DNA from 2 places in the Thiomicrorhabdus sediminis genome. Region 1 is predicted to be linked to the other one. Evidence: predicted binding sites of a transcription regulator. Region 1 holds the regulator's gene; the other holds the start of a gene.
The links. The regulator HrcA, encoded in region 1, represses chaperone genes, less so after heat shock. The targets are predictions, from matches to a motif close to TTAGCACTCNNNNNNNNNGAGTGCTAA.
Positions count from the first base shown of each region.

Region 2: a site for HrcA is predicted at 8,778-8,804, ahead of rpoH (RNA polymerase sigma factor RpoH). Genes of this name have one in related genera too.

Region 1 covers NZ_CP040602.1:1,021,378-1,032,903, reverse strand. Annotated here, with positions in the region: gene carB (carbamoyl-phosphate synthase large subunit) at 1-835, opposite strand, end outside; gene carA (glutamine-hydrolyzing carbamoyl-phosphate synthase small subunit) at 851-1,984, opposite strand; gene FE785_RS04655 (C40 family peptidase) at 2,372-2,881, opposite strand; gene FE785_RS04650 (GGDEF domain-containing protein) at 3,077-4,117, shown strand; gene dapB (4-hydroxy-tetrahydrodipicolinate reductase) at 4,188-4,988, opposite strand; gene dnaJ (molecular chaperone DnaJ) at 5,036-6,202, opposite strand; gene dnaK (molecular chaperone DnaK) at 6,520-8,433, opposite strand; gene grpE (nucleotide exchange factor GrpE) at 8,668-9,228, opposite strand; gene hrcA (heat-inducible transcriptional repressor HrcA) at 9,365-10,390, opposite strand; gene FE785_RS04620 (NAD(+) kinase) at 10,735-11,526, shown strand, end outside.
Region 2 covers NZ_CP040602.1:2,308,724-2,320,249, reverse strand. Annotated here, with positions in the region: gene kdsB (3-deoxy-manno-octulosonate cytidylyltransferase) at 1-704, opposite strand, end outside; gene FE785_RS10510 (iron-containing alcohol dehydrogenase family protein) at 890-1,975, opposite strand; gene FE785_RS10505 (DegT/DnrJ/EryC1/StrS family aminotransferase) at 2,004-3,191, opposite strand; gene gmk (guanylate kinase) at 3,240-3,854, opposite strand; gene aroK (shikimate kinase AroK) at 3,991-4,515, shown strand; gene aroB (3-dehydroquinate synthase) at 4,546-5,628, shown strand; gene FE785_RS10485 (D-hexose-6-phosphate mutarotase) at 5,677-6,570, shown strand; gene FE785_RS10480 (HD-GYP domain-containing protein) at 6,691-7,812, shown strand; gene rpoH (RNA polymerase sigma factor RpoH) at 7,851-8,741, opposite strand; gene FE785_RS10470 (flagellar export chaperone FliS) at 8,962-9,396, opposite strand; gene purT (formate-dependent phosphoribosylglycinamide formyltransferase) at 9,693-10,883, opposite strand; gene FE785_RS10460 (putative bifunctional diguanylate cyclase/phosphodiesterase) at 11,035-11,526, shown strand, end outside.

The DNA.
Region 1 (11,526 bases):
TTTCGACACCGATTTCACGCAATACCGCCAAGGAGGCGTTACGCATGATTTGATATTCTTTATCAGTCAATGTCTGTGCCGGCGCCACAGTGATAGAGTCACCGGTATGCACACCCATTGGGTCAAGGTTTTCAATCGAGCAAATAATAATGGCGTTATCTTTCTTATCACGGATAACTTCCATTTCATACTCTTTCCAACCCAGAATCGATTCTTCAATCAATAACTCATTAGTTGGTGAAAGATCTAGACCAAACTTACAGATCTGTTCGAATTCGGCTTTGTTATAGGCGATACCACCACCGGATCCCCCCAAGGTGAATGATGGACGGATAATAGTCGGGAAACCGACACGTTCTTGAATCGCCCAAGCTTCTTCCATATTTGAAGCCACATCAGAAACCGGCATATCCAAACCGATCTTGGTCATTGCCTGACGGAAACGGTCACGGTTTTCAGCTTTATCGATCGCATCGGCATTGGCACCGATCAGCTCAACACCATGTTCTGCCAAAACGCCATTATCGTGTAGATCCAACGCACAGTTCAGTGCCGTCTGCCCCCCCATGGTCGGCAGGATCGCATCCGGCTTTTCCTTGGCGATGATAGAGGCAACGGTTTTCCACTCGATTGGCTCGATATAAGTGGCATCGGCCAGTTCTGGATCGGTCATAATGGTCGCTGGGTTAGAGTTCACCAAAATAACACGGTAACCCTCTTCTTTCAGTGCCTTACAGGCCTGAACACCAGAATAGTCAAATTCACATGCCTGCCCGATAATAATAGGACCGGCACCAATAATCATAATACTTTTTAAGTCTGTTCTTTTTGGCATTGCTAATTCCTATTATTAAGCTTTCTTGGCGCTTTTGATATTGTCGATAAACTGATCGAACAATGGCGCAACATCATGAGGACCTGGGCTCGCTTCTGGATGCCCCTGGAAGCTGAATGCCGATTTATCGGTACGTGAGATTCCCTGTAGGGAACCATCAAACAATGATTTATGAGTGGCTTTCAAAGTCGCTGGCAAGCTGGCTTCATCTACCGCAAAACCGTGGTTCTGAGAAGTAATCATGACCTGTTGAGATTCGCTATCCTGTACTGGATGGTTAGCACCGTGATGACCGAATTTCATTTTCACCGTTTTGGCACCGCTGGCCAAAGCCAATAACTGGTGCCCTAAACAGATACCGAACACAGGGATATCTGTTTCTAGAATTTCTTTAATTGCATTGATCGCATAATCACATGGTTCCGGATCACCCGGACCGTTTGATAAGAAAACACCATCAGGGTTCAGTGCGAGCACATCTTTAGCCGGCGTTTTCGCGGGTACAACCGTCAACTTACAACCACGATCGGCCAGCATGCGTAGGATATTACGTTTAACACCGTAATCGAATGCTACAACATGATAGGGCTGGTTTGCAGAGCAATCCTTGTGGCCTTGACCAAGCTGCCAAGAACCTTCTGTCCATTCATAGGTTTCCGCCGTGGTGACTTCCTTGGCAAGATCCATGCCTTTCAAACCGCTGAATGCTTTGGCTTTGGCTACTGCATCTTCTGCATCGATATTATCACCGGCAACAATCACACCGGATTGCGCCCCCTTGTCACGCAAGATTCGAGTCAACTTACGGGTATCGATATCGGCAATCGCAATCACACCCTGTTCGGTTAAATAATCCGGTAGCGTTTTCTGGGCGCGGAAGTTGCTCATCAGTGGAGGACAATCTTTTATGACCAGACCCTGAGCCATAATACGCGGCGATTCTTCATCTTCCTCATTAACACCAACATTACCGATATGCGGATAAGTTAATGTAACGATTTGTTTGAAGTACGAAGGGTCTGTCAGAATTTCCTGATAGCCTGTCAAAGAGGTATTAAATACTACCTCACCAACAGTTTCCCCTTGCGCACCCAGAGAGGTACCCCAAAATAATGTACCGTCTTCTAATGCTAGCAAAGCCTGTGTCATGTAATGTCCATCCAATGAATCTAGTATTAAGCAGTATGCTGGATCACAGCTAAGAGGCGATTTTTTTAAAGGGCGTATATAAAAAAACGGAGCCAGTCCCGTTAAAGAACTCACTCCGTTTTCCAATATGCTAAATGACCCGTGTCATCCCGCTAAAATCCCCGTTAATTGCCAATAACTGCTTAATTTCAGTCGCAAAAATTTAATACGCGGATTGTACTGTATTTCGCCAAGCGTGTCTATATTAAATGGCGCTTAAATTCAGGCAAATAGCGGATTTATTCGCGCTGGGCAATAAAGCCACTGATTAAACTACCCAAGAACCACAAGGTGACCAAAACAGTTTGGACAAGTTAAAACCAATGCGGTCGATAAGATACATCCCGTTTAGTTAAAATAGCGTCGTGCATGCAGATACGTTTTTTGCCAATAAGGATTGGACAGATATGAAATCGTCACTCCCTTGCTTGAAGACGCATGCATAAACTTTCCCTTCCCCAAATAAATACCATTGTGCAGAGTATTTCTCGATACCTTAAAAAAGACCACATCACCCACTTCCAGCTGGGTTTTGTCGACAGGCACCCCAAACTTGATCTGTGTTCTGGTAGTCCTGGGCAACATCAATCCCAAACGGTTGGCAAAGGTATTTTGCACATAGGCGGAACAGTCCACGCCGTGCAGACTTGTGCCGCCATACTGATATGGCGCGCCCCGCCATAGATCAAACTGTGCCAAAAGTTCATTTCGGACTTGCTGAGAATCTTGTAAATCAATACCAGTCGATTTCAATTGCAACGCAAATGATGCGCTTTCACTTCTCTCAGTGGTTGAACTACAGCCAATCAGGCTAACTAAAAGACTTAGCAACCATAGATGTCTTAATGCATTCGACAAATATATCACCATAAATTAATTTTAAACACCAAACCCAACATATAGCGTTTAGACCCGAATTTTTACCCGTTTTTTCACATTATTTAGATAAATGCCTATATCAAAACTTGCCTCGAATACTTTATAATATAAGCATTATGTAATTCTCATTCATCATCAGGATTACACTCTTTAAGCCTGAACAGAGGTTACCGCATGATTCAATACAGTCAGCCTGTAAACAAATCTCGTGATATCTATCAAAGCATCACTGAAAAATTCAGTCAAATCAAAATCAACCCGACACCGATTAACTACACAGTCTGGTACGAATATTTTCTTGGCAGCAATCTCGATTTGAATGCGGAAATCAATGACCTTCTCAGAAACAGTAAACACTTTCCTGACAGATTAGGCTTACGTCTATACGAACAGTATATTGAAAAAGACGAACCTCACGCGCAAACTCAATATGATGCGGCAGTGGCCTCTCATGTTCAACAAACTTCCCATCAAATGGACGTATTGAAACAGAACATGGCGCAACACTCGAAAACCATGCAAAGCTATGCCGACAACTTAACGGTACCTAACCTGCAAGGCAATGACATTGAAAACCTGGCGCAGAATATCCGCAGTGTTACAGAGCTGATGGAAAGCGACACCAATAAGATCTGTGATGACCTGCAAAGCAGTAGCCAACAGGTTAAGTTGTTGCGTAAACAGCTTGAACAAGCTCGTGCCGAAGCGCATACCGATGACTTGACTCAAGTGGGCAACCGTAAAGCCTTTAACAAGGCGCTACAATACTTAAGCATCGAGCAAAGCGAAACCGAACAGCCGTTATGCTTGATTATGACCGACATTGATCACTTTAAAAGCTTTAACGATACCTATGGCCATCCGGTTGGCGACAGTGTACTTCGCTACTTTGCCAAGATCATGACCCAAGAAGCAGAGGAAAATGAAACAGTTTGTCGCTATGGTGGCGAAGAGTTCGCCATTTTAATGAAAAACACCAGCATTGAACAAGCTACTCGGCGCGCAGAACAGATTCGTCAGAAAATCGCCAGCTGCCGTTTAACTTTAAAAGGTGAGAAAAAACCGATCAAGCCAATTACCGCTTCATTTGGTGTCGCCCTGTTTAAAGGAAAAATTGAATCGCTGGATGAATTTATCAACCGTGCCGATAAAAGCTTGTACCGCGCCAAAGAATTCGGTCGCAATCAAGTTGTCCATGAACAGATGATGACTTAACTGCGAGAATCATCGACCAATAAAAAAGGCGCCATAAAGCGCCTTTTTTTTGTTTTGAATAAGAAAAGCCTTAACGCAGATTCAATACATCCTGCATATCGAATAAGCCTTTGTCTTTGTCAGCGATCCAGTTACAAGAGCGCGCCGCGCCCATGGCAAAAGTCATACGGCTTGAGGCTTTATGAGTAATCTCGACACGCTCGCCTTCGGTAGCGAACAATACGGTATGATCACCGACAATATCTCCGGCACGCACCGTAGCAAAACCGATGGTATTCGGATCACGCGCACCGGTAATGCCTTCACGACCATAAACCGCACACTCTTTCAGATCGCGCCCCAGCGTTTCAGCGACCACCTCACCCATTCTCAAGGCTGTACCGGATGGCGCATCAACCTTATGGCGGTGGTGACCTTCAATGACTTCAATATCATAGTTTTCATTCAGCACTTCTGCCGCTTGCTTTAACAGCTTCAAACAAAGATTAACTCCGACACTGAAATTGGCCGCAAAAATCACCGCCGTGGTTTGCGCTGCATCTTTAATGGCTTGCAGACCCGCTTCATCAAAACCGGTAGTACCGATAACAATCTTCTTATTGTGTTCGGCACAAACCTTAAGGTTGTTAAGCGTGGTTTCCGGAGTAGTGAAATCGATTAACACATCAAAATCATCCACCACCGTTGCAATATCACCGACAATAGTGACACCAAGTTTTCCAAGGCCGGCTAGCTCACCGGCATCGGCACCGATCAAGGAACTGTCAGGGCGTTCAATCGCCGCGCTCACCGTTAAACCATTAGTTTGATTGACCGCATCCAATAAATTTTTTCCCATACGGCCTGAGGCACCGATGACTGCTACTCTCATTAATGAATTCCTTTAGTTGATCCTGGCAATAATAGATAAACGGAAATTTAATTCCAAGGCTCATCCTTGTTATTTTTGTCTTTTTTCGTATCGTCATCATCACCGGTAAAAAAAGCTTTTACCGAATCAAAAAAACTGTGCGATTTCGGGCTGTGCTGTTTATAGTGCTTGCCCTGCAGGCTTTGTTCAAACTCTTCCAACAACTCTTTTTGACGAGCGGTGAGTTTAACCGGTGTTTCGATATGAACCAGAACAATCATATCACCAACCATTGATGAACGAACCGACTTGACCCCTTTTCCGCTCATTTTAAAGCGCTGACCGGACTGAGTACCGGCCGGAATCTTCAAGCTGGCTTTACCGCCCAAGGTCGGCACATCTACCGAACCACCCAAAGCGGCCTTGGCAAAACTGATTGGCAGTTCACAATAAAGGTTATTACCGTCACGCTCAAAAATGGAATGCTGCTTGACGCGGATGCGGACATACAAATCACCACGTGGCGCACCTGGTTCACCGGCTTCCCCCTCGCCTTGCAGACGAATACGATCACCGGTATCGACACCGGCGGGAATTTTAACCGACAAGGTCTTATGGCTATGAGTATAGCCTTCGCCACGACATGACTTACAAGGTGTCTTAATCAGCTTACCGCTACCGTGACAACTTGGACAAGTACGGTTTACCGCAAAGAACCCTTGTTGCATCCGAACCTGACCGGCACCATGACAAGTTGGACAGGTTTCCACATCACTACCAGACTCTGCCCCTGTTCCATCACAGGCATCACAAACATCCTTGGTTGGAATACGGATATCGACCGTAGTACCGGCAACCGCATCTTCCAGCGAGATTTCCAGATCGTATTGCAGATCGGCACCCGGTTGCGGACCTCGACGACCACCAAAACCGCCGCCAAAGATATCGCCGAAGATATCACCAAAGGCATCGCCGAAACCGCCACCGCCAAATCCACCTCCGGATTGGCCGTCTAGACCTGCATGACCAAACTGATCGTATACCGAACGTTTTTGTGAATCCGAAAGAATTTCATAAGCTTCCGAAGCTTCTTTGAATTTGTTTTCCGCCTCAGCATCATCCGGGTTACGATCCGGGTGATATTTCATGGCCATTTTACGGTAGGCTTTTTTGATTTCCCCCTCGGAGGCGGTTTTGGCGACGCCTAAAATTTCATAGTAGCAAGCTTTACTCATTGAATTCTCATCTGTGCTTTATCGCGTTTACTTAATCTTAAAATCACTATTTAAAAAATCGCTTCACCAAGCAGTTTTTTAAATAGCCATTCAGCTTTTATCAATCAATTCTTACAAAGAAAAACGGGCAACCCTGTTTGGAATCGCCCGAATTATACCGAGTTTTAAAAACAACTTCTAAAACTCTTCTGATATGGACTTAAGAAGTTCTTTTATTTTTTGCGATAGCTTGCAGAATCAAGGCGGGAAATGTGAAGCTACAATGAGTAGCTGACCATTTCCCAACACAGAGGCTGCAAGACTAGCGCGTAAAATAATTACTTCTTGTCGTCGTTAACTTCTTCAAACTCCGCATCAACGATGTCATCGTCATCGTCTTTTGCTGAACTTTGCTGTTGCGCTTCTCCACCAGCCTGCTGCTGAGCTTGCGCTTTTTGAGCAATACCTTGGCTCGCTTCCATCAACTTCTGAACAGACTCGTCGATTGCCGCTTTGTCGTCGCCTTTGATTGCCTCTTCAACCGCTTTGATCGCTTCTTCAACCGGTGCTTTTTCTTCAGCTGTCACCGAGTCACCCGCATCTTTGATCATTTTGTTGGTTGCGTGAACCATACCATCAGCCTGGTTACGCGCTTCAACAAGTTCTTTCAGCTTAGCATCGGCTTCAGCGTTCGCTTCGGCATCCTTAACCATTGCTTCGATTTCTTCTTCAGATAGACCAGAAGATGCCTGGATAGTGATGTGCTGCTCTTTACCAGTGTTCTTATCTTTCGCAGAAACATTCAGGATACCGTTAGCATCGATATCGAAAGTTACTTCGATCTGCGGAGTACCACGTGGTGCCGCGGCGATTTCATCCAGGTTGAATTGACCTAGAGACTTGTTGCCGCTTGCCACTTCACGCTCACCTTGAAGAACGTGAATCGTTACCGCAGACTGGTTGTCTTCAGCCGTTGAGAACACCTGAGACTTACGAGTCGGGATCGTTGTGTTTTTCTCAATCAACTTAGTCATCACACCACCCATTGTCTCGATACCTAGAGACAAAGGTGTTACGTCAAGCAGAAGAACGTCGTTGACATCACCAGACAATACACCACCTTGAATCGCAGCACCCATCGCTACCGCTTCATCAGGGTTAACGTCTTTACGTGGCTCTTTACCGAAGAACTCTTTAACCGCCGCTTGAACCATAGGTACACGAGTCGAACCACCAACTAAGATAACGTCATCGATTTCAGATGCAGACAGCCCCGCATCTTTCAACGCCACCTTACAAGGTTCGATTGAACGCGTAACTAGATCGTCAATCAAAGATTCAAACTTGGCACGAGTGATCTTCATGTTCAAGTGCTTAGGACCTGTTGCATCCGCTGTGACGTAAGGCAGATTAATATCTGTCTGCTCACGAGATGACAATTCAATCTTCGCCTTCTCAGCCGCTTCACGCACACGCTGTAGTGCCAGTTTGTCTAGCTTTAGATCAACGTTCTGATCTTTTTTGAACTCTTCGGCGATGTATTCAACGATTACGTTATCGAAATCTTCACCACCTAGGAAAGTATCACCGTTAGTCGACAATACTTCGATCTGCTTTTCACCGTCTAGGTCAGCTACTTCGATAATAGAGATATCGAAAGTACCACCACCTAAATCGTAAACCGCGATCTTGCTGTCAGAAGTCACTTTATCCATACCGTAAGCCAACGCCGCCGCTGTCGGCTCGTTGATAATACGCTTAACTTCTAGACCAGCGATTTTACCGGCATCTTTAGTCGCCTGACGCTGCGCATCGTTGAAGTATGCAGGAACGGTGATAACCGCTTCTGTGACTTCGTGCCCCAGGTAATCTTCTGCAGTCTTCTTCATTTTCATCAAAGTACGCGCAGAAACTTCCTGTGGAGACAATTTTTTGTCTTTAACCGATACCCAAGCGTCACCGTTATCGGCAGCCACGATCGCATAAGGCACCATGTCTTTATCTTTTTGTACAACCGCGTCATCTGCACGACGACCGATCAAACGCTTGATTGCGAATAACGTGTTTTCAGGGTTAGTTACCGCCTGACGCTTGGCTGAATCACCAACCAGGATTTCGTCATCTGTGTAAGCAACGATAGATGGCGTGGTACGCGCACCTTCCGCGTTAGGAATAACTTTTACTTCTTTACCTTCCATGACCGAAACACAAGAGTTTGTTGTTCCTAAGTCAATACCAATAATCTTAGCCATTTGTCTAGTTCTCCAAAATTGCTAACGGACTTTCAAACAAGCGTTTGTGATGCTGACATACAATGCTGTCAAAGTCGTTTTAAAATTGATTAAATTCTTAATTATTTAAATGCTGTTTCTTATAAGTTGAATTCTTTATAAGGGTGCTATTTTGTCTTTCAAGTAAAATCCACATTTTTTTTGGATTTTTTTGCTTGGCAACGCTTTTAATCGACAAACAACAGCCCAATCAACTTACTGAGCCACTACCACGCGAGCGGCGCGAACCAGACGTTCATTCAAGGTATAACCTTTTTGGAAGGTTTCAATGACCGTATTCGATTCGTGGTCCGGTGATGGCACCATTGTCATGGCTTCATGCAATTGCGGATCAAACTTTTCACCGGTCGGGTTGACGCGCTCGACATTGAATTCCCCTAAAACATCCAATAGCTGCTTGAAAGTCATATCCAAACCTTCGCGGATACTATCGATACTGGCATCTTCCTTATTCGCCGCATCAATCCCCATCTCCATTGAATCCAATGCAGGAATCAAAGCATTGACGAATTTTTCCAATGCAAATTTATGTGCGCTTTCCACATCCATACGGGTACGGCGACGCAAGTTTTCCATATCCGCCTGCACACGCAACGCCATATCCTTATGCTTTTCCGCTTCAGCACGCGCTTCTTCCAACAACGCTTCTACATCATGTTCTACCGCTTCTTGAGCTTGCTCCAGCGTCTCTTCTTCCGGTTGTACCACCGCTTCGTTTTCATTGTTTACGGTTTCTTGATTTTTTGCTTCACTCATAAGGTTTCCCTATCTGTTTACTTCCTGACGGAATTTACAATAAATCCGCCACACTTAAATTAAAAACGGTTAATGGCTGACTCAAAATTTCAGCCGATGTAATACTTCTAATGCTGATTTTAGTGGTGATGATTGACTATTTTTTCAAGAGCGAACCTAAAATTTTCGCCGTCACATCAACATTTGGCACCACTTTTTCATAATTCATTCGGCTTGGCCCGACCACACCCAGAACGCCCAGAATCTCACCATCGGAAATATAAGGCGTGGTCACAATACTGCAATCCTGATAAATCGGATTACCACACTCGCCACCGACAAATACCTGAACACCTTGCGCTTGCATACTTTTATCAAGCAAATTGACCACTTCATTATGCTGGTCAAAAGCATTAAACAAAGCTTTGAGCTTTTCCGAGTCGGCAAGTTCCTTGTAATTCAATAAATTGGTTTTTCCCGACACCAGAAACGGCACTTTCTTCTCCAGCTGCTCTGTGAGGATAAAATCGGTGGCCTCAACAATCGATGACATAAACTCATTCGCAGTGGCGCGAATCTTATCCATGCGCGATACCAGCATGCCTTTGGCCTCGGACAAGGTTTTGCCCAGGCAATTCTCATTTAAGAAATTGGCGGTTTTTTGCAACTCATCAATCGACAAACCACCATCCAGTTCAATAATTCGGTTCTGTACATCCTGATCATTAAAAACCAATACCACCAAGACACGCTTGTCGCTCAGGGCAATAAAATCGATATGGCGTAATACTTCACGCTCCTTATTGGGCATCAAGACCAAACTGGTCAAACCGGTCAAATCCGATAACACTTTGGAGGCGTTTTCCAGCAGTTCATCCTGATTCAACCCCAATGTCAGCTCACTGCGAATACTCTCGACACGCTGATTAGACAAAGGCTTGTAGGTAAGAATCGAATCGAGAAACAGGCGATATCCCTGGTCTGTCGGTACTCGCCCCGCCGAAGTGTGCGGCGAATGAATCAACCCCATACGTTCCAAATCGGCCATGACATTGCGCACCGTGGCCGAGCTCAAGCCAATTTCCGGCAGTTTTGCCAAGGTGCTCGAACCAACCGGTTTACCGTCATTAAGGTATAACCCCATTAAGTTTTTAAACAACAACTGTGAACGGTCATTTAACATAGCAACACTCTGGCTTGTGGGTGGTTTGCGAATGACAGCCTGATTTGACTGCCATTCAATTCAATATGTCATGGAAAATACATAGTGCCGATTCAATTCATTTCAAGTCTAAATCAGCACTCTTACAATTAGAGTGCTAAATTATAGATAGGCTTTAGCGGCTTATTCAAGCGCTAAATTCGACAATCCTATGACTGGTTACAAATTTGTGACTGAAAATTATTTGTCAATTAAGCTGACAGCGAAATAATGGTTGCGTAAAATCGAGTTATTAAGCAAACTAATGGGTTAAATTTAACCACTTATTTTTGACGCAACGGCGCACCCAGAATACAGGCAGATCTATGTTTACACGCATCGGCATTTTTGGAAAATACTCCGGCATCGAGTCCTGGGAAAGTATCGACAAATTATTGCAACACCTTATCTCCAGCAATAAAACGGTTATGTTGGACGATGCTTCCTGTCATGATTTTCCGGTTGAGCGCTATGGCGTTGAAGTCATCGAACGTCAGCAATTGGCACAACAGATCGATCTGGCTGTTGTTGTCGGCGGTGACGGTACCTTTTTGGATGTGGCTCGCTCCATTGTTGATTCCGAAACACCCATTTTAGGGATCAACCTGGGGCGTCTCGGTTTTCTTGCCGACATCTCACCGAAAGAGATGCTGACCACGCTGGACGATATATTAGCCGGCAATTACGAGTGCGAAGAACGTAATTTGATTCATGTAAAAATCAGTAAAGACGAGAATGAACTATTCAATGAATTCGCCTTTAATGATGTGGTGATCCATAAAACCGATTCGCCACGCATGATCGAATTTGAAACCTTTGTCGACGGGCGTTTTCTTAATAGCCAGCGTTCAGACGGGATGATTATCAACACCCCTACCGGTTCGACCGCCTATGCGCTTTCCGCCGGCGGTCCTATTTTGGACCCGCGTCTCGATGTTATGAGTCTGGTTTCGATCAACCCTCATACCATGAGCACACGCCCTTATGTGGTCCCGGGAAACAGTGTGGTGGAAGTTCGACCACATGAAAACTGTGCCGGTAAAGCCCAAGTGATCTGTGACGGTCAGTTGTCGTTCCAAATCAGCCTCGGATACAGCACCACCGTCAAGCGTCACAAA
Region 2 (11,526 bases), 1.1 Mb from region 1:
CCTGGAAGATCAACTTCGGGAGAATCGTATTGGCTTTCTACCACTTTGATCTTATGACCATATTCCAAGGCACGGAGCTGCTCGAGTTTTTCAATGTCCTCCAAGCGTCCCATTGGTAGAGCGTTGAAGATATCGACAAAACGTTTGCTATAGGCATAGACACCTAAGTGCTTGAAGCTATCGTGATCCCAGTAGTCGCGACCATGAGGAATGGTGGCACGAGAGAAATACAAGGCAAAACCATTATAGTCGGTAACTAATTTAACGTCTTTCGGGTTGGTGATTTCCGCTTCATTGACGATCTTGAAAGACAATGTGCTCATTTCAAAGCTGCCATCGTAATCATCGGCTAAGAAAGGCGCGATAACGTCTTCGATCGATTCATGATGAACCAGTGGTTGATCACCTTGCACATTGACGATCAAATCGTCATCATTTAACCCCAAGGCATTAGCCGCCGCTGCAATACGATCAGTGCCTGATGCCGCCTCTATTGGAGTCATCACCACTTTACCGCCAAAACCTTCGACCACCTCTTTGATGCGCTCGTCATCGGTGGCAATATAAACGCCCATTAAGCCTTTTGCTTTCGAAATTCGTTCATAAACATGCTGAATCATCGGTTTGCCATCAATCAGTTTCAACGGCTTGCCCGGTAAGCGTGAAGAACCAAAACGTGCAGGAATAAAAACGTAAGTATTCATGAAATTGACTCGAAAAGTTGTGGATATGAAAAGTGGATTAGAAATTGAGAGTTAGCCTTTAGCCACTAACAAGTTTTTTTAGCGGTGATTTTTAGGAATTTGGCTAGGCGTTGAAAAGGGAATTGAGTAATACTCAATGACCGATTCAACAACACCGCCAAAACCTAAAAAGCACCAGCTAAAAATTACATTTTTGAGTATAGGGAGCGCAGAAGTTCCGGTGTTACCTTTTCTTTCCAGCTTGGCCCGTAAACGTTTTCCCAAAGCGGCGCTAAACCGGAAGCGGTACGGATCATCTTTTCCATATCTTCTTCACTCAAGTCTTTGGTGATGCCTTTGGGTAGCGTGATATTGTGTTTTTTCATCATCTCACGGAATACCTTAACGCCTTCCGGATAGAAATCGTCCAAGACATCAAACGCGATACAGTTACCGATGCCGTGGTGATAACCCATTACATAGGAAAGTCCGTAAGACAGCGCGTGACAAGCACCTACCTGGCTGTAGGCGATACTCTGTCCACCCATATAAGACGCCATCATCAGTTTTTCATCTGAATCCGGGTGGTCTTGTAGGAAAACCTCATTACAAAGGTCTAGTGATTTTTCACCAAAAGCGCGGGCAAATTCATTGATGTAAGTGCCGTTAAGGGCTTCGATGTTGTGGATATAACAATCCATACCGGTATAGAACCACTGGTCTTTTGGAACGCCTTGGATTAGATCCGGATCCATAATGATCTGATCATAAACGGTGTAATCCGAGTTCATCCCCAATTTCTTATCAGGGCCGGTCAATACAGTGGTACGTGATGCTTCAGCACCGGTACCTGAGATAGTCGGGATACCAATATGGTGAACCGCCGGGTTCTTAATCAAATCCCAACCCTGATAAGAGGCCGATCCACCTTCATTGGTTAGCATCAAGGCTACCGCTTTACCTAAATCCAGCGATGAACCACCACCGATGCCGACAACGCTGACCGGGTTATTGCCGTTAGCGTTGTCTTTGGCATAAGCTTGAACCTGCTCGGTCAAGGCATCGACATAAGTCGTTTTCGGTTCATCGGTAACATCCAGCCAAATCAGCATGTCTTTACCGATAGTTGGAATGCGCTGCGCTAAAGGCTTATCTTTATGAACTTCATCAACCAGAAAGACGACAAAATCGTCACTTGAGTTGCGTTCGTCGGCTAGAACATCGTCCAGTTGGTCAAAGGAACCACGACCAAAAATCATTTTAGGGACGGTTTTAAAGTTACGGAATTTCATTGTTCAGCTTCCTACTATCGGTAAAGGGTTATTTCTTAAAAACTTTTGCAAACGCATCAATACGGCTTTGAATGTCTTGTTCAGACCAAGACAATTGGATTAGCATCGAGATGGTGCGGCTCATAATAGCATCGGATTGCGGTGTTTGTACATTGTTGTAATCCGGACGATCGGCGACTAAATCAATTGGTAGCTTGGCACAGCTTTTCATTTCATGGATATGTTTCCAGTTTTTCAAGTAATGCCAATTATTGCCGTACCAGTAAAATACCGCTGGAACACCAGCTTCGCCCAAAGCTTTAGTCACTTCTTGGGCACGTGCTTCCGTCGGTAGCATAATGCTCAAAAAACCGGCGTTATCACCGGCTTCGTCTGGTAAAACCCGGAATGAAACTTCCGGGTATTGAGCAAGTGCGTCTTTCAAAGCTTTCTTATTACGACGTTGGATCTCCAGAATGCGGTCCAGTTTTTTCCATTGTGCGACACCTACTGCGGCATTCATTTCCGAAATACGGTAGTTGCTACCCATAATCGGGTGGCTTTCGGCACCGCGATCCATGCCGATATGGTCGTGACCGTGGTCGGAGTACATGTGAGCGTTGTTATAGATGCTTTCATCATTGGTCAACACCGCACCGCCTTCTCCGCAAGAGATGGTTTTCACCGAATCAAATGAGAAGGTTCCCACTTGGCCGATGCTGCCCAATGCTTTGCCCTTATAGGTTGCACCGGTTGCCTGACAAGCGTCTTCCAGCAGTACTAGATTGTGTTTGTCGCAAATCGCTTTGATTTCATCCATATGTCCCATAGAACCGCACATATGAACAAAGTTGACCGCTTTGGTTTTTGGTGTAATCACCGCTTCGATACCTGCAGGAGACAAGGTCAAGGTTTCATCAATTTCGGCAAATACCGGAATGGCTCCTGCCAAGACAATCGCTTCGACACTGGCAACAAAGGTAAACGGCGGCACAATGACTTCATCGCCGGCACCAATTCCTGCGGCGGCCAAGGCTGTAGTTAAGGCGGTGGTACCACTGGAAACCAAATGAGCATGCTTGATATCGAGGGTTTCACAAATCATGTTTTCCAGTTCACGCGCTTTCCAGACATCATTGCGCATGCCATCAAAGTTGTAACGGAAGGTGAAACCTTTTTCCATTACTTCATCAATCTGTTGTTTTTCAGTTTCGTCAAAAAGTTCAAAGCCCGGCATGGCCACTCCTAAAAAATTTCTAATGCGTGTTGGGTAGTTTACGTTTGGTTAGTTTTCAAACAGTCCATGAATCAAGTTTTTATGGCTGCTGTACTGGCGCTGTTGTGTCAGTCTCTGAGCTTTAAAAATGCTATTGAGTTCTTCTAAAGCGATATCGAAATTATTATTAATAACGATGTAATCAAATTCTGCATAGTGAGACATTTCGCTTTCCGCGTCGGCCATTCGACGTTCAATAATCTCTTCGCTATCGGTACCTCGACCGGTCAAGCGGCGACGCAGCTCTTGTTTAGACGGCGGTAAGATAAAAATCGAGATGGTTTCCGGCATCAATTTGCGAACCTGTTGTGCACCTTGCCAGTCGATTTCAAGAATGACATCTTTACCGGCACCCAGTTGTTTTTCAACGCTGCTTTTTGAGGTGCCGTAAAAATTATCAAACACCTGAGCGTGCTCTAGAAAGTCGCCTTGCTCAATTCTTTGCTGAAATTCGTCTACGCTTAAAAAGTGGTAGTTAACGCCGTTTTCTTCACCAGGACGTTTATCACGAGTGGTACTGGAGATAGACACTACAATGGCAGGATCTTTTTCAATTAATTTGGCAACTAAAGAGGTCTTTCCCGCTCCGGATGGCGCAGACACTACAAATAAAGAACCTTTCATCTGAATTTCCTTGATGCTTAGCGATTAGCCACAGATTAATTTTGGGCTAATAAATTCTCAACAACTATTAAATATGATGCGCTATTTTAGCAGAGTTGATAGCTAAATTAATATCAGTTCCGCTACAATAGCGTTCATGCATAAAGAAAACATATTTTTAGTTGGCCCCATGGGGGCTGGAAAGTCCACGGTAGGCAAGTTGTTGGCAGAAAAACTGCATTACGAATTTGTCGACAGTGACCATGAAATCGAAGCGCGTACCGGAGCCACGATTCCGATGATTTTCGATATTGAAGGTGAGCAAGGCTTTCGCAGCCGTGAAGCCGGTATGATTGATGAATTGACGCAGCGCTCACAGGTGGTTCTTGCCACCGGGGGTGGCGCGGTCGAAACCGAATCGAATCGTCAGAATCTGCGCAGTCGTGGCTTTGTTGTATACCTGAAATCACCGGTAGATGCGTTGCTGGCTCGAACCCGTCATGATCGTAATCGTCCGTTACTGCAAACCGATAATCCGCAAAAGGTGTTGGATGAGCTAATGCAGCGACGTGAACCTTGGTATTTGGAAATGGCCGACTTGGTGATTGAAACCCAGCAGGTACCGGTTCACCGAGTAGTCAGACAGGTGATAGAGCGTTTAAATGAACAGCAAGTGATTTGATCACTGTGCAGAAAAATTAAAGAGATTGTTGTGAAGACATTACATGTTGATTTAGATGAAAGAAGCTATCCGATTTTTATCGGTCAAGGCTTAATGGGGCAGGCCGAGTTGGTCAAGCCTTATGTAAAAGGCAAACAGGTATTGATTGTGACCAATACCACGGTTGCGCCGTTGTATTTGGAATCTTGCGAAAAGGCCTTTGCCGAGTTTGATGTCCATTCGGTAGTGCTGCCGGATGGTGAGCAGTATAAGAATCTGCAAACATTGAATTTGGTGTTTGATGAATTAATCGGTAAACGTTTTGACCGTAGCTGTACTTTGGTTGCGCTAGGCGGTGGTGTGATCGGTGATATGACCGGATTTGCCGCGGCCGCTTTCCAGCGTGGCGTGAATTTTATTCAAATGCCTACCACGCTATTGTCGCAGGTCGATTCTTCGGTCGGCGGCAAAACCGGGGTTAACCACCCGATGGGTAAAAACATGATTGGTGCCTTTCATCAGCCGCAATGCGTGGTGATTGATACCGATACCCTGAATACTCTGGAAGACCGCCAGCTGTCAGCAGGCTTGGCCGAAGTGATCAAGTACGGTTTGATTGTTGATGAGCCGTTTTTTGAATGGCTTGAAGAGCATTTGGAAAAGCTCTTGGCGCGAGACCCGCAAACTTTATCGGAAGCGATTGAGCGTTCTTGTCAGAACAAGGCAAAAATTGTCGCCTTGGATGAAAAAGAGGCCGGATTAAGAGCTTTATTCAATTTAGGCCATACTTTTGGCCACGCTATCGAAGCCGGAATGGGATATGGCAATTGGCTTCATGGAGAGGGAGTTAGCGCCGGTACCATGCAGGCGGTATACTTGTCTAAGTTAATGGGATTACTTTCTGAATCAGATGAAGTACGTATTGCGAAGATATTTGAGCGTGCTAAATTACCTATAAAGCCGCCATCATCTAAGCAGATGAATAATAAGCAGTTTCTTGATTTAATGGCTGGAGACAAAAAGGTTCAGGCCGGTAAAATTCGCTTGGTTTTATTAAAACGAATTGGCGAAGCCTATGTCACCAGTGATTATCCGGCGGCCCTGCTAGAGCAAACTTTAACAGAGTGGCGTTGAGGCTGGTTTGAGAGACGCGTCGCACAGATTAAGTAATCGGAGGGGGCTATGAGTCAAATCTATTCCCAACTCAAAGAGATTGAAGGTGTCGCGCTGAATCAAGAGCACGGTATTGAGATTATCGAAATCGATAATGATTTTGCCAAGGCGGTGATCACGACTCATGGCGCATCGGTATTGAGCTATGCGCCTCATGGGCAGCATGAGCTGTTGTGGGTAAGCGGTGAAGCGGTTTTTGACGGTTCCAAGCCGGTCAGAGGCGGCATTCCTGTTTGCTGGCCTTGGTTTGGCCAAGCGCGTGATTCGAGTTTGCCGGCACACGGTTTTGTGCGTAATATGACTTGGCAACTGGAAACGGTGCAAACCTTGGATACCGGAGAGACGCGAATATCTCTTGTCTGCCATTCATCTGAGGAAACTTTGGCAATATGGCCGCATAAATTTTCCCTCATGCTGACCATTGAAATCGGTCCAACACTGATTCTCACCCTAACCACCCATAATTTGAGTGATCAAACCTTAAGCATCACCGAAGCATTCCATACCTATTTTAACCTTGCTCCTGAGGGGCTTGAGATTAGAGGTATAGAAGGTTCGACTCATCTCAATAAATTGGTCGAAGACAGTTCGGCTGAATTGCAAGCACGGCCATTGGTATTGACTCCACCGAGAGACTCGGTGTTTTTGAACCAAACAGGCAATGTGTTTTTAGTCGACAACGATAATAAACGTCAAATCAAGATTGCCAAGCGTAATGCTTCTTCAAGCGTAGTCTGGAATCCCGGTGCAGATATCGTCAAGGGGTTTGCCGATATTCATAACGACGCCTGGACGCAGTTTGTCTGTGTTGAAAGTGGCAATGTTCTAGATAACTTTATTACAGTGTTACCTAACGAGCAGCATGTATTAAGCGTTCAATATTCCATGTTGGAGCTGGCTTGATTATCCGCTAGCGCTTGTTAACCGAACTCGTATTGACCATCAATTTTTTTGATGCAAGCTTTTGATTCTGGAAGTTATAATCGACCTAAGAGACAAGCTTCAATATTCAAGGCTTAGGTGATGATAAGACGTTTTCAGACGGTTAGCGAAGAGTTGTTTCAGCTTCATGACGATATTAGAGAGCAATGGCCGAGCATCGCCAGAATTGCCGTAGCGCTTTATGATGAGCAGACCGATAAGTTACATACTTTTGTCAAATCGTCTCCCGATATGAATCTGCTTAATCATTATTCTGTTCCCCTCGCCCAAGTGCCGTCTTTGCTCAAGCTTGCCGATAGCGGTGAATGCAGGGTTTTGCAAAATATGTCAACGATACGGGAAGGTTATAGCGAACATTCCAAGGTTGTTGCCAAACATTTTAAGGCCAGCTATACAGAACCTTTCTATATGGGCAATAAGCTGCTTGGCTTTGTGTTTTTTGATGCCGACGAAGAAAATTATTTCACTGAATCCCTGGTTCGTCATCTGCATTCGTATTCGCGCTTGATTGAATCGCTGATTATTTCTGAGACTTTGCCAGTTATGGCATTAATCGGAATGGTGAATACCACCAAGGATATTGCCAATATCCGCGATTCGGAAACCGGCAAGCATCTTATTCGTGTGGCACGTTATACGCAGTTGATTGCCACGGAACTGGCCGATAAATTCGATTTAACCGATGAATATATCGAATATATGACGCGTTATGCTCCTCTGCATGATATAGGCAAAGTGGCAATTCCCGACAGGATTCTACTCAAACCCGGGAAGCTTAATGACGAAGAATATCGTTTGATGCAGACCCATGTGGTTGAAGGTTTGAATATGCTCGATCACATTATCAATAATTTCAATTTTCTCAATCTGCGTCATGTCGATTTATTAAGAGATGTGATTTCTGCTCATCATGAACGTTGGAATGGGTCTGGATACCCCAATGGCTTGTCCGGAGAGGAGATTCCTTTAGCAGGAAGGATCGTCACCGTTGCCGACGTATTCGACGCTTTAGCGTCAGACCGAATTTATCGTGCTGCGTTGCCTGTTGATGACGTATTTGAGTATTTACAGGATCAAAAAGGCATCGCATTCGACCCACAATGTGTTGATGCGTTCTTGAACAACAAGGATCGGGTGCTGGAGATCAAAGAGGAGTTCAAAGAGGATTTCGACTACAGTCAAGTCGAAGCGGTTAGCCTATAAGGCAAAGAGAGCGGTTAAGCTCTCTTTTGCAGGAGTGGTTATGCCGTAAGTTGGCCTTTAAGCTTATTCAGTGCCTGTTGCTCGATTTGGCGAATACGCTCCATTGAGACGCCAAATTGCTGAGAAAGTTCTTTTAAACCGACTTTTTTCTCACTTAGCCAGCGTTGCTGTAGAATGCTGCGGCTACGATCATCCAAGGTTGCCAGAGCATTTTGCATGCGAGTTAGCTCATAATCGGCATGATCCTGTTGCAGGATAGCGGTTTCCGGATCAGCTTCCGTCGAGATCAATACCGGGAAGGTGGTATTTTCATTGTCGTCTTCTTCGCGCATATCAACCGGCAGGTCTTTACCATAAAGACGTGTTTCCATTTCCAGAACGTCTTTTTTGCTTACACCCAATTCTTGCGCAACCTGATCGGCGTCTTTATCGCTAAACCATTCTAACGCGCGCTTAGTGCTGCGCAGTTTAAAAAACAGTTTGCGTTGTGCTTTGGTGGTTGCGGTTTTGACAATACGCCAGTTACGAATGACATACTCATTGATTTCGGCGCGAATCCAATGTACGGCAAAAGTCATTAAGCGTACATTTTCTGCGGGATCAAAGCGCTTAACCGCTTTCATTAGGCCGATATTACCCTCTTGGATAATATCTCCGAGCGGCAAGCCGTAGCCCTTATAAGATCGTGCTACCGGCACTACATAACGTAAAGAAGCAAGAATCAAATGGCGAGCGGCTTCAACATCTTTTTCATAATAAAGCTTTTCCGCCAAGGTGCGTTCTTCTTCCGCGTTAAGTGGCGTAATCGCTTGTATGGTTTGCAGATAAGTCTCTAAATTCTGCCCAGGAATCAGATTAGCCGGGTTGCTGGCTAATGCTGGCAAACTTTGAGAGGCTTTGACTTGTTGATTGATCTTTTTTGACATCATTTCAACTCCTAAACAAATAACTTAATGAATTCTATTTTAGCACTCTTTATTTGAGAGTGCTAATAGATTCATGGTTTCTTAATCATTCTATTTGTTGTTGCCTAAATAGCTGATAAAAAAGGGTTTTAATGAATCTTATGATAAGCGTTGTGGGGGTAGTGGACAATAAAAAAACCGGGCAGTGCCCGGTTAAAAAGAAAGATCGTTGCTGATGTCGTGATTAGTCGTTATCGCTTAATTCTCCGGCCTGCTTCATCATAGTCAGCCAAGCGTCGCGCAGTTCGGTAAGAATTTCGATTGCGCTATCTAGATAAAAGGTGTTTTTTTCAAAAACCGCTTCTTGAATGCTTTGATCGGCATAACGATACAGTTCATCCAAATCGAACGCGATCGGCGCATTTTCAGACAGGTGTAAACGGTCACGTAATGCATCCAGAATAGTAGTCATACGGCCTAGGTGGAAGCCCTTTTCCACCAGTGCCTGGCTTTGATGGCAAACCTTTGCCAAGTTACCTTTATCGACCGCTCCTTGCAATAGCAATAAAACAGTTTTATATGGGTTTTCTTTTAGGTGAGATTCCATTTCCTGGTTGCGATGATATTCTTCAAGAATTGGTGCCTTTACTGATTCAGCTGTTGTGTTATTCAAAGTCATGTTGGTTTCCCTTGTGGTTTAGCGTGCTGTTAAGTTTTAAACTCTTCGTGCGATCAACAATGACATTCACACTTAAGTTTTTGCTTTGTCTGCCGTACAGCATTAGCTGTGCCATTTTCTTAAAATAAAAAGAGATGTATTTTTATCTTGTTGATTTATAGGGAAAACATAGGGTTGCTTGTGTTTTTAGAAGTGGGCTTTGGAAGGTGCGGGAATTGGGTAAAAAATTGCCGCTGTCAAATTTCTAACAGCGGCAAAAAATGTTTTATTGGCTATGTTTACGGGTAAGTTTGCAGTTAAAAACTGACCTGAACCGCATTAGCGGCTTTTTTGGCTTTTTCAAGCGCTTGTTCAACGGTTTCTGCGCGAGCAATGGCAACCCCCATGCGGCGGCGCCCGGAAATATCCGGTTTACCGAAAAGTTTGATTTGTGTATCCGGTTCTGCCAGCGCTTCTGACAGATTGCTAAAGCTGGTTTGCATGGAGGTGCCGGTCGGCAAAATAACGCTTGAAGCACAAGGTCCATGCTGCACAATGTTTGGAATCGGCAAATCAAGAATCGCCCTGACATGCAGCGCGAACTCGGATAGATCTTGCGATAATAAAGTCACCAGGCCGGTATCGTGTGGGCGAGGCGAAACTTCGCTGAAATAGACATTGTCTCCTTTGACAAAGAGTTCAACACCGAAAATGCCGCGTCCTTGTTCACCACATAGGTTCATGGTGACTTTTTCAGCAATTTCCTGTGAGCTTTTTAATGCGGTTTCGGTCATTGCTGCAGGTTGCCATGATTGACGGTAGTCACCGTCTTCCTGGTAATGGCCAATCGGTGAGCAGAAGCTAATGCCGTCACGGTGGCGAACTGTCAATAAGGTGATTTCATAATCAAAATCGACAAAACCTTCGATAATCACGCGGCCTTTTCCAGCGCGCCCGCCTTCTTGCGCATATTGCCATGCACTTTCAATGTCGGCTGCGCTTTTAATGACGCTTTGACCTTTTCCCGAAGAGCTCATAATCGGTTTAACAACGCAGGGCATGCCGATACGTTCCACGGCGGCAGCAAAGTCGTCAAACTGGTCAGCAAATTCATAGGCGGATGTTGGTAGGCCGAGTTCCTCAGCGGCAAGACGGCGAATACCTTCACGGTTCATTGTCAATTTAGTGGCACGTGCGGTGGGAATCACCTTGATGCCTTCTTGTTCCATGGCGACCAAGGTGTCTGTGGCAATGGCTTCTATTTCCGGCACCACCATATGCGGTTTTTCCAATTCGATAATGCGTCTTAAATCCTCTCCGTCAAGCATATCAATAACATGGCTGCGGTCTGCAACCTGCATGGCTGGGGCATTGGCGTAGCGATCGGCAGCAATGACTTCAACACCAAAACGTTGTAATTCAATTGCGACTTCTTTACCGAGTTCTCCGGCACCACACAATAAAACACGAACCGCTGTAGGGGAAAATGGGGTACCAATAACAGACATGGCATCTCCTTTGCTTTAAGACGAATAGAAATTTTATAAGGCCAGTTTAACGGCAGAATTATACGAAACTTTAATTATACGGTATTTCCATTTTTTACACTGAATTAAACCCGGTGGCAAGATCAAGGAAAAAGGTCGAAGAGGGTAGCCTATGTTAGAACTTAGCAATCCAGTCAAAACGGAACGTCAGTCGGCAAGTGATGTGGCGCGTTTGCTTGAATCCGAGCAGACGCGTTCATTAAGCAGTTGGCAGCGTCATCAAAGACCACAGGGCTTTAGCGTTAAAAATTTAATGCGTGGACTGCAAAACCGCTTTTCGCACACCGGTGATTTGGACGAACAAATCCAAAGCTTGGTCGAGCAGCAGGTGCAGCAGCGTACTCGTGAACTGTTTCGTCAGGCAAACTACGATGCTTTAACGCATTTGCCTAACCGCGCCTATTTTCATAACACCTTGGAAAAGTTGGTTATCAATGCCCGGAATGAGAGTGCCGAGTTTAGTCTGTTGTTTTTGGATTTAGACGGTTTTAAGTTGGTCAATGACCAATGCGGTCATCAAATCGGTGATGAATTATTAAGGAATGTCGGAGCGCGTTTAATTTCTGCGGTTCGTGAAGGTGATATTGTCAGTCGCTTAGGCGGC